Regions from separate parts of the Vibrio sp. JC009 genome, predicted to be linked through region 1. Evidence: predicted binding sites of a transcription regulator. Region 1 holds the regulator's gene; each other region holds the start of a gene.

Region 1 (3,282 bases):
TTCAGTTAGCTGAGAAGTTGAAACACTAGTCCAGCTTACTCATCAACTCATCTCTGCGTTCTTTAGTAATCACAGACCAGTGCTTGCCTTTTAGTGCGCCTTCCAGCGCCCAAAGCAGTTCAAGGCTAACGGTTGAGTTTGTCTGTTTGATCGCTTTAAATGCGCCAACAGAGCCAGCTTGTCTTAGTTCGGCTACGGAATTAATCCCGGCCTTTTTTAGCATGCGTTCTGTGCCCAGACGCAGGTTTGGAAGGTCTTTCAGGCGGGTTGGTTTTTCCTCTGCCTGGTGTGCCTTTTCTTCCTTAGCGAGATTTAGGGCATGCTCAGCAATTTTCAGGATGTCGTTAGTGTCATCCCAAAAGTCCTGCGGAAGTGCGAAGTATTTTGTAACAACCGGGAATCCACGCTTCTTATAAACATAAGGCTTATAGCCAGCAGCTTTGAATTCTTCAATTGTAGAATCGTTTGAGCGAATATGAAGGGCATCATTTACGACAAGAGCAAACATCGTCTCATCAACAAAAATGCCAAATCCACCAAACATTGAACGTGATTTGACTTTACCAAAATGTTCGAAAAGTCTGAGTGAATCTTTTAATACTGGTTTATCCATGGTGCTTGTCTCGGGTTAAAAATTGCTTCAACCAATTTGTTTCCGAGAAAATTAGCAAATCTATGTGATCTGTTGTCAGAAAACGGTAAAACTCGCGTTTTCTGAATGCTAATTTGCTTTCGGCAACCCCGCTGCCTTTCTATTAAAATCAGTTGGTTAAACTAATTATAGGCTAAGGCCGGTGGCTTTGCGTCCCATTTTTTCAAATGGTTTGCCTTGGTCGTGACCTAATAAATATAGTAAAAAAATGAACAAAGATCACGCTATTTGATGGTTAACGTGATCTTTGTTCAAAAAAGATAGGTAATATTGGGTGAGATATTTAACAGAAACTCTTTTTATTTAACAACTCAGTTACGAACCAAAACACTCTTACGCGAGATTATTTCAGGGTGCATCTCAAAAATACGACGCTCATGCTCCTTGTTTTTGATTCTCTCCAGCAGAATTTCAAACGCGGTTTTACCTACACGGCGTTTTGGCTGGTGCACAGTCGTTAGCGGTGGAGAGTAGTAGGCTGCAAGGTCGATATTGTCATAACCGATCACAGAGATGTCTTCCGGAATGCGAATGCCTTTTTCCTGCAGGCGGCTCATCAGCCCTAGCGCCATAATATCGTTGAAACAGAAAACGGCTGTTGGTCTGTTTTCCATCGCCAGAATCTTATCAGCGGCTTCAACGGCAGTATCACACTCAAAGTTACCTTCAAGAATGTTCTTTTCGTTAAACTCAATATTAAACTCGTCAAGAGCGCGCTTATAACCCTGAATACGCTCAATGCAAAGCGTTCTGTCTCTGAAACCGCTCAGGCAGAAAATATTTTCGTGGCCCCGCTCTATCAGATATTTGGTCGCAAGGTAGCCACCCTCTTCTGAGTTATCGATAATCTTATCTGACAGTGATTCGCCATGGCCCCAGTCCATAATCACTTTAGGAATATCAGTCAGGCCTTCAATCATTTCCTGAAGCTCAGGAGTCAGGTCGCTACAGAGAACAAAAATGCCGTCAACGCGCTTTTCTGCCAGCATTCGGATGTAATCACGCTGTTTCTCGTAGATACCGCCGGTATTACACAGGATCAGCGTATAGCCCTGACGGTAGCAGTAGCTTTCAAAGCCATCGACAACTTCAGCAAGGAAAGGGTTAGTTGACTGAGTTACCAGCATGCCCACGGTACGGGTTGAGTTACACTTAAGGCTGCGTGCAACAGCACTTGGTGCGTAATTTAATTCTTTAACCGCTTCCATTACTTTTTGCTGGGTGGTTTCAGCAACAAAACGGGTTTTATTTATAACGTGGGATACAGTAGTGGTAGATACACCTGCCAGGCGTGCTACGTCTTTAATTGTGGCCATAAATTTGTCCTGTGTATGCTGCCAACATCAAATGGTTTGTGTTTATTATAGTATTATCAACAGTAGGTTGAGTTGTGATTAAAACACAAAAACCGCTATTAAAAGTGATAGCGGTTTGCAGCAAGATTCATATTTTATCGATTGCGGCCCCGATTTTAGACCTATTTGCTTCGGCAGACAACGCCCTAAACGGGCGTTTCTTCACAAATATACTTAATGGGTACTATTCACCGCCTAAGTATGTACAATCCAGTTTGCAGAAGTCCACAAGAAAGGCTGCGACGCTGGCATAAAAACCAAATTCATCAAACTTCTGGCACTTCTCGCTAAATTGAGGGAACCAGCTCAGCATATATTTTTCGATAAAGGCTTTTTGCTCAATAAGCGCGTCATTAATATGTTCCAGCTTTTCCAGCTCGTTGGAACGGATAATCATGTTGCCCAGGAAGTCTAATTCCAGAGCAATATGGTCAGCTGGCTCATTTAAGCCTTCCTGAATGGCGATGCCTTTTTTCTGCATCAGCTCGGCCATTTCCTGAGCGGGTTTATCGTTCAAAAGGCCAGAGTCACCGATATACAGTGAAGCATAAGGTAGTGCTCCGCCCTTATCTGATTTCAGGAACAGGTCACAAAAGTCAGCAGCAAGCTCTAGTTGTGCGTCTTCTCTGTCCTGCAGGCGGTTCAGTGCATCTGTCAGTCTGTCGACTGATGGTTTTAAGATCTCATTTTCACCAAGGCCGGATAAAAATGAACGTATTTCCGGTGTCTGATAAGCATCAAGCTCTTTTTGAGTTAGTTCTTTGGCAAAAAGGCTGGATAACCACCAATAAATTTCCGCTCTCTTTTCGTTAAACGCTTTTGTTTCTTCCATCACTGAATTCCTACCAAGTCTTATTAATATATTGATTATAAGTGTAAACAAAAAATATGAATAAAACTAACCACTAATATGAAAAAATGTGACACTTTATATTTAAAAATTAACGCAACTTCAGATACTTGCGTTGAGTCAATAAACAGTAATGTTTTTCACAGTTCCGGCAATATGAACTAGAATTGTTAATAGTTATGAATAGAATCCCATTAATAACTCTGGACTGAATGAAAGCGGTGATTATGAGCAGCCATGTATTAGTAGTAGAAGATGATATTGTGACCAGAAGCAAGCTTGTGGGTTACTTTCAGAATGAAGGTTACCAGGTAAGCGAAGCGGACAGCGGTGAACAGATGCGGGATGTACTGAGTGAAAATGAGGTAGATCTTGTGATGCTGGATATCAACTTACCCGGAGAAGACGGACTGATGCTGACGCGT
Region 2 (3,282 bases), 1.1 Mb from region 1:
TTATATCAATAAACGCACTATTTACATATTTAATTTTACCGTTGAGATCGGTCACTGAAACCAGATCTTCAGAGCTGCGGAATTTTTGTTCTTTTTGACTTACTGGTTGGTTATTTCTCATCGGCCATTCTCCGTCACAAACCGAAAACATCCTCCCAATTATCAACCAGAAACAATAACAAAATCCACAATAAATCTACATTTTGTTACCGGCGTTACACATAAATCCACCGAATCGCCGTCAACTTACTGAAATATGGTCAGATGCTTCTGGGTATAATACTGCACCTGCCGAAGAAAGCTCATAAAACTATCCTCTCCTCCCCAGAATTCCACATAGAAGTAAAACAGAATAACCACTATCAGAGTAAGCCAGATACTGAGTCTGACACCAAAGATGGGCTCGTTTCTCATACGCGATAGTCCTTACGTAAATCTCACCTGCTCCTTATAGTATGGTCTATTTGCTTGAAAATTCACCGCTAAAGAAGAATCTTATCAATACATCAATTGAACAGCCTATGGCAATGGCAGATCGTACACTCCGTTCTCCAGATTCTCCTGCAACCTTTGATATGTGCCATTTGCCTTTATATTTTTAAGTCCCTGATTAAATAACGCTTTAAACTTTTCATTCTGTGGAATCTGATTAGACAAGATGATGTGGCACGGTTTGGTTTGCATCACTGTGGGTGAGAACGTAATCTTTTCACGCTGCTCAGCTGTTAAGTGATTCTTCAAAAAATACCGGCCAACGCTCCAGGTGTGGGGAACGGCGTCTATCCTGCCCGCAAGAAGACGAGTGAATAAAGTCTGATAATCACGGGCTCTCTCTAACTGAACAACGCCACTTTCCGCGGCTAGTTCAAGTTGTGGATAGAAGGTGTGCAGCGTCCCTCCAATCGTTTTTCCCTGCAGATCATCGATAGTTGTCCAATCCAGCGGATTTGAACGAAGGTGGAACAGAACCTGATAGTCAGTCATCACAACATCGGTATACATAAAGCTTTCTGCTCTCTCTGCATTAAATACCCAAACAACAGAACCATGCCATATTTCACCAGAGCCGCTAATCCCGTCTTTTGCATACTGATACGAACGTTTCCAGGGAAAGAAGCCATACTCGACATCGACACCAACCGTAGCAAAAGCCTCAGTGACAATATGCGATGCATAGCCGTGATGGGCCAGATTTTCGGATAAATAGGGAGGCCATTCACCATTCGTGAGCCGAATGGTTTCCTTTGATAAAGCGGGAGTAGAGAGCAAGATACTACTCAGTAAGATCCTGAACCAAAACATGCCGGCTCCACTGAAAAATGCGATTAATTACACTTTAGCATATGAACTCAGCCGGAATAGTGCTCATGTTTATTTATGAGATTTAAGTTCTGTCTTAGGGGTGGTAAGAACAACAAAGCCCCGGCAACTCATAGAGTTACCGGGGCTTTGTCTGAATAATGGCACGCCCTACAGGATTCGAACCTGTGACCACCTGCTTAGAAGGCAGGTGCTCTATCCAGCTGAGCTAAGGGCGCGCTATAGGGTGTGAATTATACGAGAAGACTTTTTCAGGTCAATGCCTTTATTAAACATTCTGGTTCAACCGACTAAAAAAAACTCAACTCTATGAATTTTCGAACAGGCAAACGTTTGCGCAATAGCTATTAAGTCCGTTTTTTGCGACAATGCCCGCACTCTTGATCACCATACAGCCTAAGGGAACTTATGACTGCTCAAAATATAGATGGAAAACTAATCTCACAAACGGTCCGCTCGGAAGTTGCGGCTCGTGTAAAAGCAAGAACAGAGGCTGGACTGAGAGCTCCGGGCCTTGCGGTAATTCTGGTTGGAGAAGACCCGGCTTCTCAGGTCTATGTCGGCAGTAAGCGTAAAGCCTGTGATGAAGTGGGTTTTGTCTCTAAATCCTATGACCTGCCAGCGACAGCAACAGAGCAGGAACTGCTGGATCTGGTTGATCAGTTAAATGAAGACGATGAAGTGGATGGCATCCTGGTTCAGTTGCCGCTTCCTGCAGGTATCGACAGCACTAAAGTGCTTGAGCAGATTCATCCTGATAAAGATGTGGACGGCTTCCACCCATACAACGTAGGCCGTCTGGCTCAGCGTATTCCTAAACTGCGCTCCTGTACGCCAAAGGGTATTATTACTCTTCTTGATCGTTACAACATTGAACTGCGTGGTAAGCATGCAGTGATCGTTGGTGCTTCTAATATCGTTGGCCGCCCTATGACTCTGGAACTTCTGCTTTCAGGCTGCACGACAACGACCTGTCACAGATTTACTCAGGATCTGGAATCTTTTGTACGTCAGGCTGACGTTGTGGTGGTTGCAGTGGGCAAACCAAACTTTATTCCTGGCTCTTGGATCAAAGAAGGTGCCGTGGTGATCGATGTTGGCATCAACCGTTTAGAAAACGGTAAGCTGGTTGGTGATGTGGATTATGAAGCAGCAAAAGAGAATGCCAGCTTTATCACTCCTGTACCGGGTGGTGTTGGTCCGATGACAGTTGCGACTCTGATTGAAAATACCATGATTGCCTGTGAGCAGTACAACGGTGTGAAGTAACCGGACTGTTTCATTATTCCCGAGTAACCGGGAATCTGATTGAAGCGCGTTGTAAAGCCAAAGACCATTGCTGACTCTACAGCGCGCAGACAGTAGATCCCGGATAATGGCTTCGCTATTTCCGGGATGACGCAAAGTTAGTTTTTAACCCAGGTCACTAATCAAACTTTATCCGGTCAGCCAAATGACTGACTGCGATACCGAAGTAATAAGAACGGTTCCACTTCATCAGCACCTGGTAGTTGTTGTAGATCAGGTAAGCACGACCATCTCTGTCATCCGGCATAATCAGCCAGGCTTTCATTGGTTCGGAAGGGCTAGGCAGGGCTGCACCATTGTATTTCGTCACACCCAGCTTACTCCACTCCTGAAGCGTTTTACCTTTGTCTGCACTTCTTCCGGTAAGATCCGATGAAAGTCCCTTCGGCACTTTAACCTGGCGTCCCCAGGTATACTTGTCATCCCAGCCAGACTGGCTCAGATAGTTGGCTGCAGAGGCAAATACATCAGCCTTAGTGGTCCAGATATCCTTTCTGCCGTCGTTGTTACCATCTGCAGCAAAATTCAGGAAGGAGCTAGGCATAAATTGACATTGCCCCATAGCGCCGGCCCATGAGCCCTTCATATCGTTGACCTTGATATGCCCCTGGTCAAGGATCTTAAGCGCAGCCATTGTTTCACTACGGAACAGTT
Region 3 (3,282 bases), 640 kb from region 1:
GCTTACACCGATAATCCCTTTCCATTGCTCTGCTGGCAGTTGCTTCTCTGCAAGCTGACGACAATACATCTGCATATTGTCCCAAGTGATGATGAATTTTTTAGTCATAATTATAGTAACCTGTTTCGGTTCGAATTAGTGACCGGCAAATTAAGCCAGTGCAAACTTAAGAATAAAGATAGCAGCCAGAACCCAAACACTGATAGGCACTTCACGACCTTTACCCGCTGCCAGCTTAATTACTGCGAAAGAGATAAAGCCAAGAGCAATACCTTCAGCAATAGAGTAAGTCAGAGGCATCAGAAGACACACAACCACTACCGGAGCCGCTTCTGTCAGGTCACGCCAGTCGATCGATACCAGGCCAGACATCATAAGAATCGCAACATAGAATAGTGCACCAGATGTCGCATATGCCGGGATCATACCTGCTAGAGGCGAGAAGAATAATGCAAGTAAGAACAAAATGCCAACAACAACTGCAGTTAATCCGGTACGGCCGCCAGCAGCAACACCAGAAACACTTTCAATATAAGAAGTTGTGCTCGAAGTACCCAGAAGTGCACCAACAGAAGTTGCTGTTGAGTCAGCAAGAAGAGCACGGTTCAGGCGAGGAATCTTACCGTCTTCTTTAATAAGGTCAGCTTTAGTGGCAACACCAACCAGAGTACCCGCAGTATCAAACAGGTCAACGAACAGGAAGGCAAACACAACTGAAATCATGCCCACTTCAAATACACCAGCAAAATCAAGCTGCATAAATGTAGGTGCAATGCTTGGCGGTGTTGACATAATGCCAGAGTACTGGATGTCACCAAAAATTACGCCCAGAGCCGTTACTGCTAGGATCGCAATCATAACAGCCGCTTTAAAGCCACGGTGTACAAGAGCGATCGTCAGGAAGAAGCCAACTGCTGCAAGAATCGCATTAAGAGAAGTGATGTCACCAAGAGAAACCAGTGTCGCAGGGTTATCACCAACAATACCGGCACCCTGAAGTGCGATAAACGCCAGGAACAGACCGATACCGGCAGAGATACCAGTACGCAGAGACAGTGGAATCGCATTGATGATCCACTCGCGGATCTTAAATACGCTAAGAAGGATAAACAGCACACCAGAAACAAACACGGCAGCCAGAGCAACCTGCCAGGTGTGACCCATGCCCAGTACAACAGAGTAAGTAAAGAATGCGTTCAGACCCATACCCGGAGCCTGTGCAATAGGATAGTTTGCAATAAGACCCATTACAAAACAGCCGATAGCTGCTGCAAGACAGGTAGCAACAAAAACAGCGCCTTTATCCATGCCTGTAGCAGACAAGATTGCAGGGTTTACAAAAATGATGTAAGCCATTGTCAAAAAGGTTGTTACACCTGCAATCACCTCTGTGCGAACATCAGTGTTGTTCTCACTCAGCTTGAATAGTTTCTCCAACATAATAGTCAGGTTCCTGTAAAGAAATATTTAGGTTTAAAGAAAACGATTGCGTAATCGATTGGCGCGAATTATAAAGTTATCAAATTCCAATTTCCACCAGAAATTAGAAGCACATCAATATTTCTAAAGAACTAATTAGTTCAACTTATACTTAAATCGTAATAAGAGATTAAAATTTACTTGAAATACAAGCAATTACACAGAAAACAACTCTCGTTCATTAGTGAGCGCTTTTCACCCATGTTATAAACTTTCAGTCAATAAAGTATAAATTGCGGTAACTTTTAAATAGAAAAAGAAACGATTTTTTCTATTTTCTAACTTTTCCCGGCCAAACCAGAAATATGTAATGGATTACATTGCGGAAATAAAAAAACGCCACCTAATCAGGGTGGCGCTAGAATAAGTTCAATCTAAGAGATTGTAATAAAATTCCAAATCAAATGGGGTGAACGTGAAGTTCAATTACATAATCTTGGCTCTGTTAGTAGCCAAAGTATGTCGGGTAGTGAAAATTCCGGGTAAGATTCAACTCTTTAGACCAAAACTTTCCTGAAACTAAGCTTTTCATATTTATCACCTTTTTAAACCAATTAAACACTTCTAGTTTGATTTCTCAGTTCCCTGGAGGCGATATACGGACTCTTCCTTTGAGCATTTTCTCTTCATTGCTGAAGTTGAGGTAACTATAGCACCATGAAATAAAATTACAATAGCAATGGTGATGAAAGTCACATTATTTATCATTTATTCATAATTCTGTAATTTAGTTACAACTCGTAAGCACACTTTGTCCGCCTGCAAGTGCTGTTAGCCTTCTGTCTCAGAGCTGTCAGTGATATGATTCGACATCTTTGGCTTTATACCCAAGCAATCTAGAGAAGAATCATTCAGATTACTTGGGTATAACGATAAAAAACATTCAAAATCTTAGGTATGTCTATTTAGATATTCTGGTCTGGAGACATTTTAAGGAGTTACCTGTGACTAAACCTCATTCAGAAATCAGCAATCTTGCTCCACAGTCACTGTGGCAGTTTTTCGACAAGATCTGCTCCATCCCGCATCCATCAAAGCACGAAGAAGCACTGGCTCAGTACATTGTTTCATGGGCAGAAGAAAAAGGACTGGATGTTCGCCGAGATCCTACAGGTAACGTTTTTATCAAGAAACCGGCAACAAAAGGCATGGAGAACCGCAAAGGCGTTGTTCTTCAGGCGCATATTGATATGGTGCCTCAGAAAAATGAAGACACTTCTCATGACTTTCTGACTGATCCTATCCTTCCGTATATTGACGGTGAGTGGGTAACCGCTAAGGGCACGACGCTAGGTGCAGATAACGGTATTGGCATGGCGTCTTGTCTTGCGGTACTTGACGCTGTCGATATCCAGCACGGCCCGCTTGAAGTGTTGCTGACCGTTGATGAAGAAGCAGGTATGACAGGCGCATTTGGTCTTGAAGCCGGCTGGCTTGAAGGCGATATCCTGCTAAACACTGACTCAGAGCAGGAAGGCGAAGTTTACATGGGCTGTGCAGGCGGCATCGACGCCTCTCTGACTTTTGATATCAGCCGCAAGCCTCTTCCGGCAGGCTATGTTACCCGCCAGTTGACTTTGAAAGGTCTGAAAGGCGGCCACTCAGGTTGTGATATCCACACAGGCCGTGGCAACGCAAACAAACTGCTGGCACGCTTCCTTGCCGGTCACGCTGAAGAGCTGGAACTAAAGCTGGTTGATTTCCGTGGCGGCAGCCTTCGCAACGCCATTCCACGTGAAGCTTTTGCCACCGTTGCCGTTCCTCTGATCAACGAAGGCCGCCTGAACGATCTATTCACTAAGT

The links. Region 1 encodes PurR, which represses purine synthesis genes. Its sites were predicted from a motif close to TNANGNAAACGTTTNCNTNA; they were not measured.
Region 2: a site for PurR is predicted at 1,642-1,661, ahead of folD (bifunctional methylenetetrahydrofolate dehydrogenase/methenyltetrahydrofolate cyclohydrolase FolD). Genes of this name have one in related genera too.
Region 3: a site for PurR is predicted at 1,475-1,494, ahead of L3Q72_RS11690 (NCS2 family permease). Genes of this name have one in related genera too.

Annotation. Positions count from the first base shown of each region.
Region 1 covers NZ_CP092106.1:1,994,398-1,997,679, reverse strand. Annotated here, with positions in the region: gene L3Q72_RS08890 (TfoX/Sxy family DNA transformation protein) at 26-613, opposite strand; cyclic di-GMP riboswitch class I at 732-839, opposite strand; gene purR (HTH-type transcriptional repressor PurR) at 964-1,968, opposite strand; gene torD (molecular chaperone TorD) at 2,192-2,839, opposite strand; gene torR (two-component system response regulator TorR) at 3,085-3,282, shown strand, end outside.
Region 2 covers NZ_CP092106.1:849,094-852,375, reverse strand. Annotated here, with positions in the region: gene L3Q72_RS04075 (PAS domain-containing methyl-accepting chemotaxis protein) at 1-121, opposite strand, end outside; gene L3Q72_RS04070 (hypothetical protein) at 247-414, opposite strand; gene L3Q72_RS04065 (transporter substrate-binding domain-containing protein) at 520-1,302, opposite strand; tRNA gene L3Q72_RS04060 (tRNA-Arg) at 1,462-1,538, opposite strand; gene folD (bifunctional methylenetetrahydrofolate dehydrogenase/methenyltetrahydrofolate cyclohydrolase FolD) at 1,729-2,589, shown strand; gene L3Q72_RS04050 (lytic murein transglycosylase) at 2,747-3,282, opposite strand, start outside.
Region 3 covers NZ_CP092106.1:2,635,267-2,638,548, forward strand. Annotated here, with positions in the region: gene gpt (xanthine phosphoribosyltransferase) at 1-108, opposite strand, end outside; gene L3Q72_RS11690 (NCS2 family permease) at 151-1,440, opposite strand; gene L3Q72_RS11695 (aminoacyl-histidine dipeptidase) at 2,424-3,282, shown strand, end outside.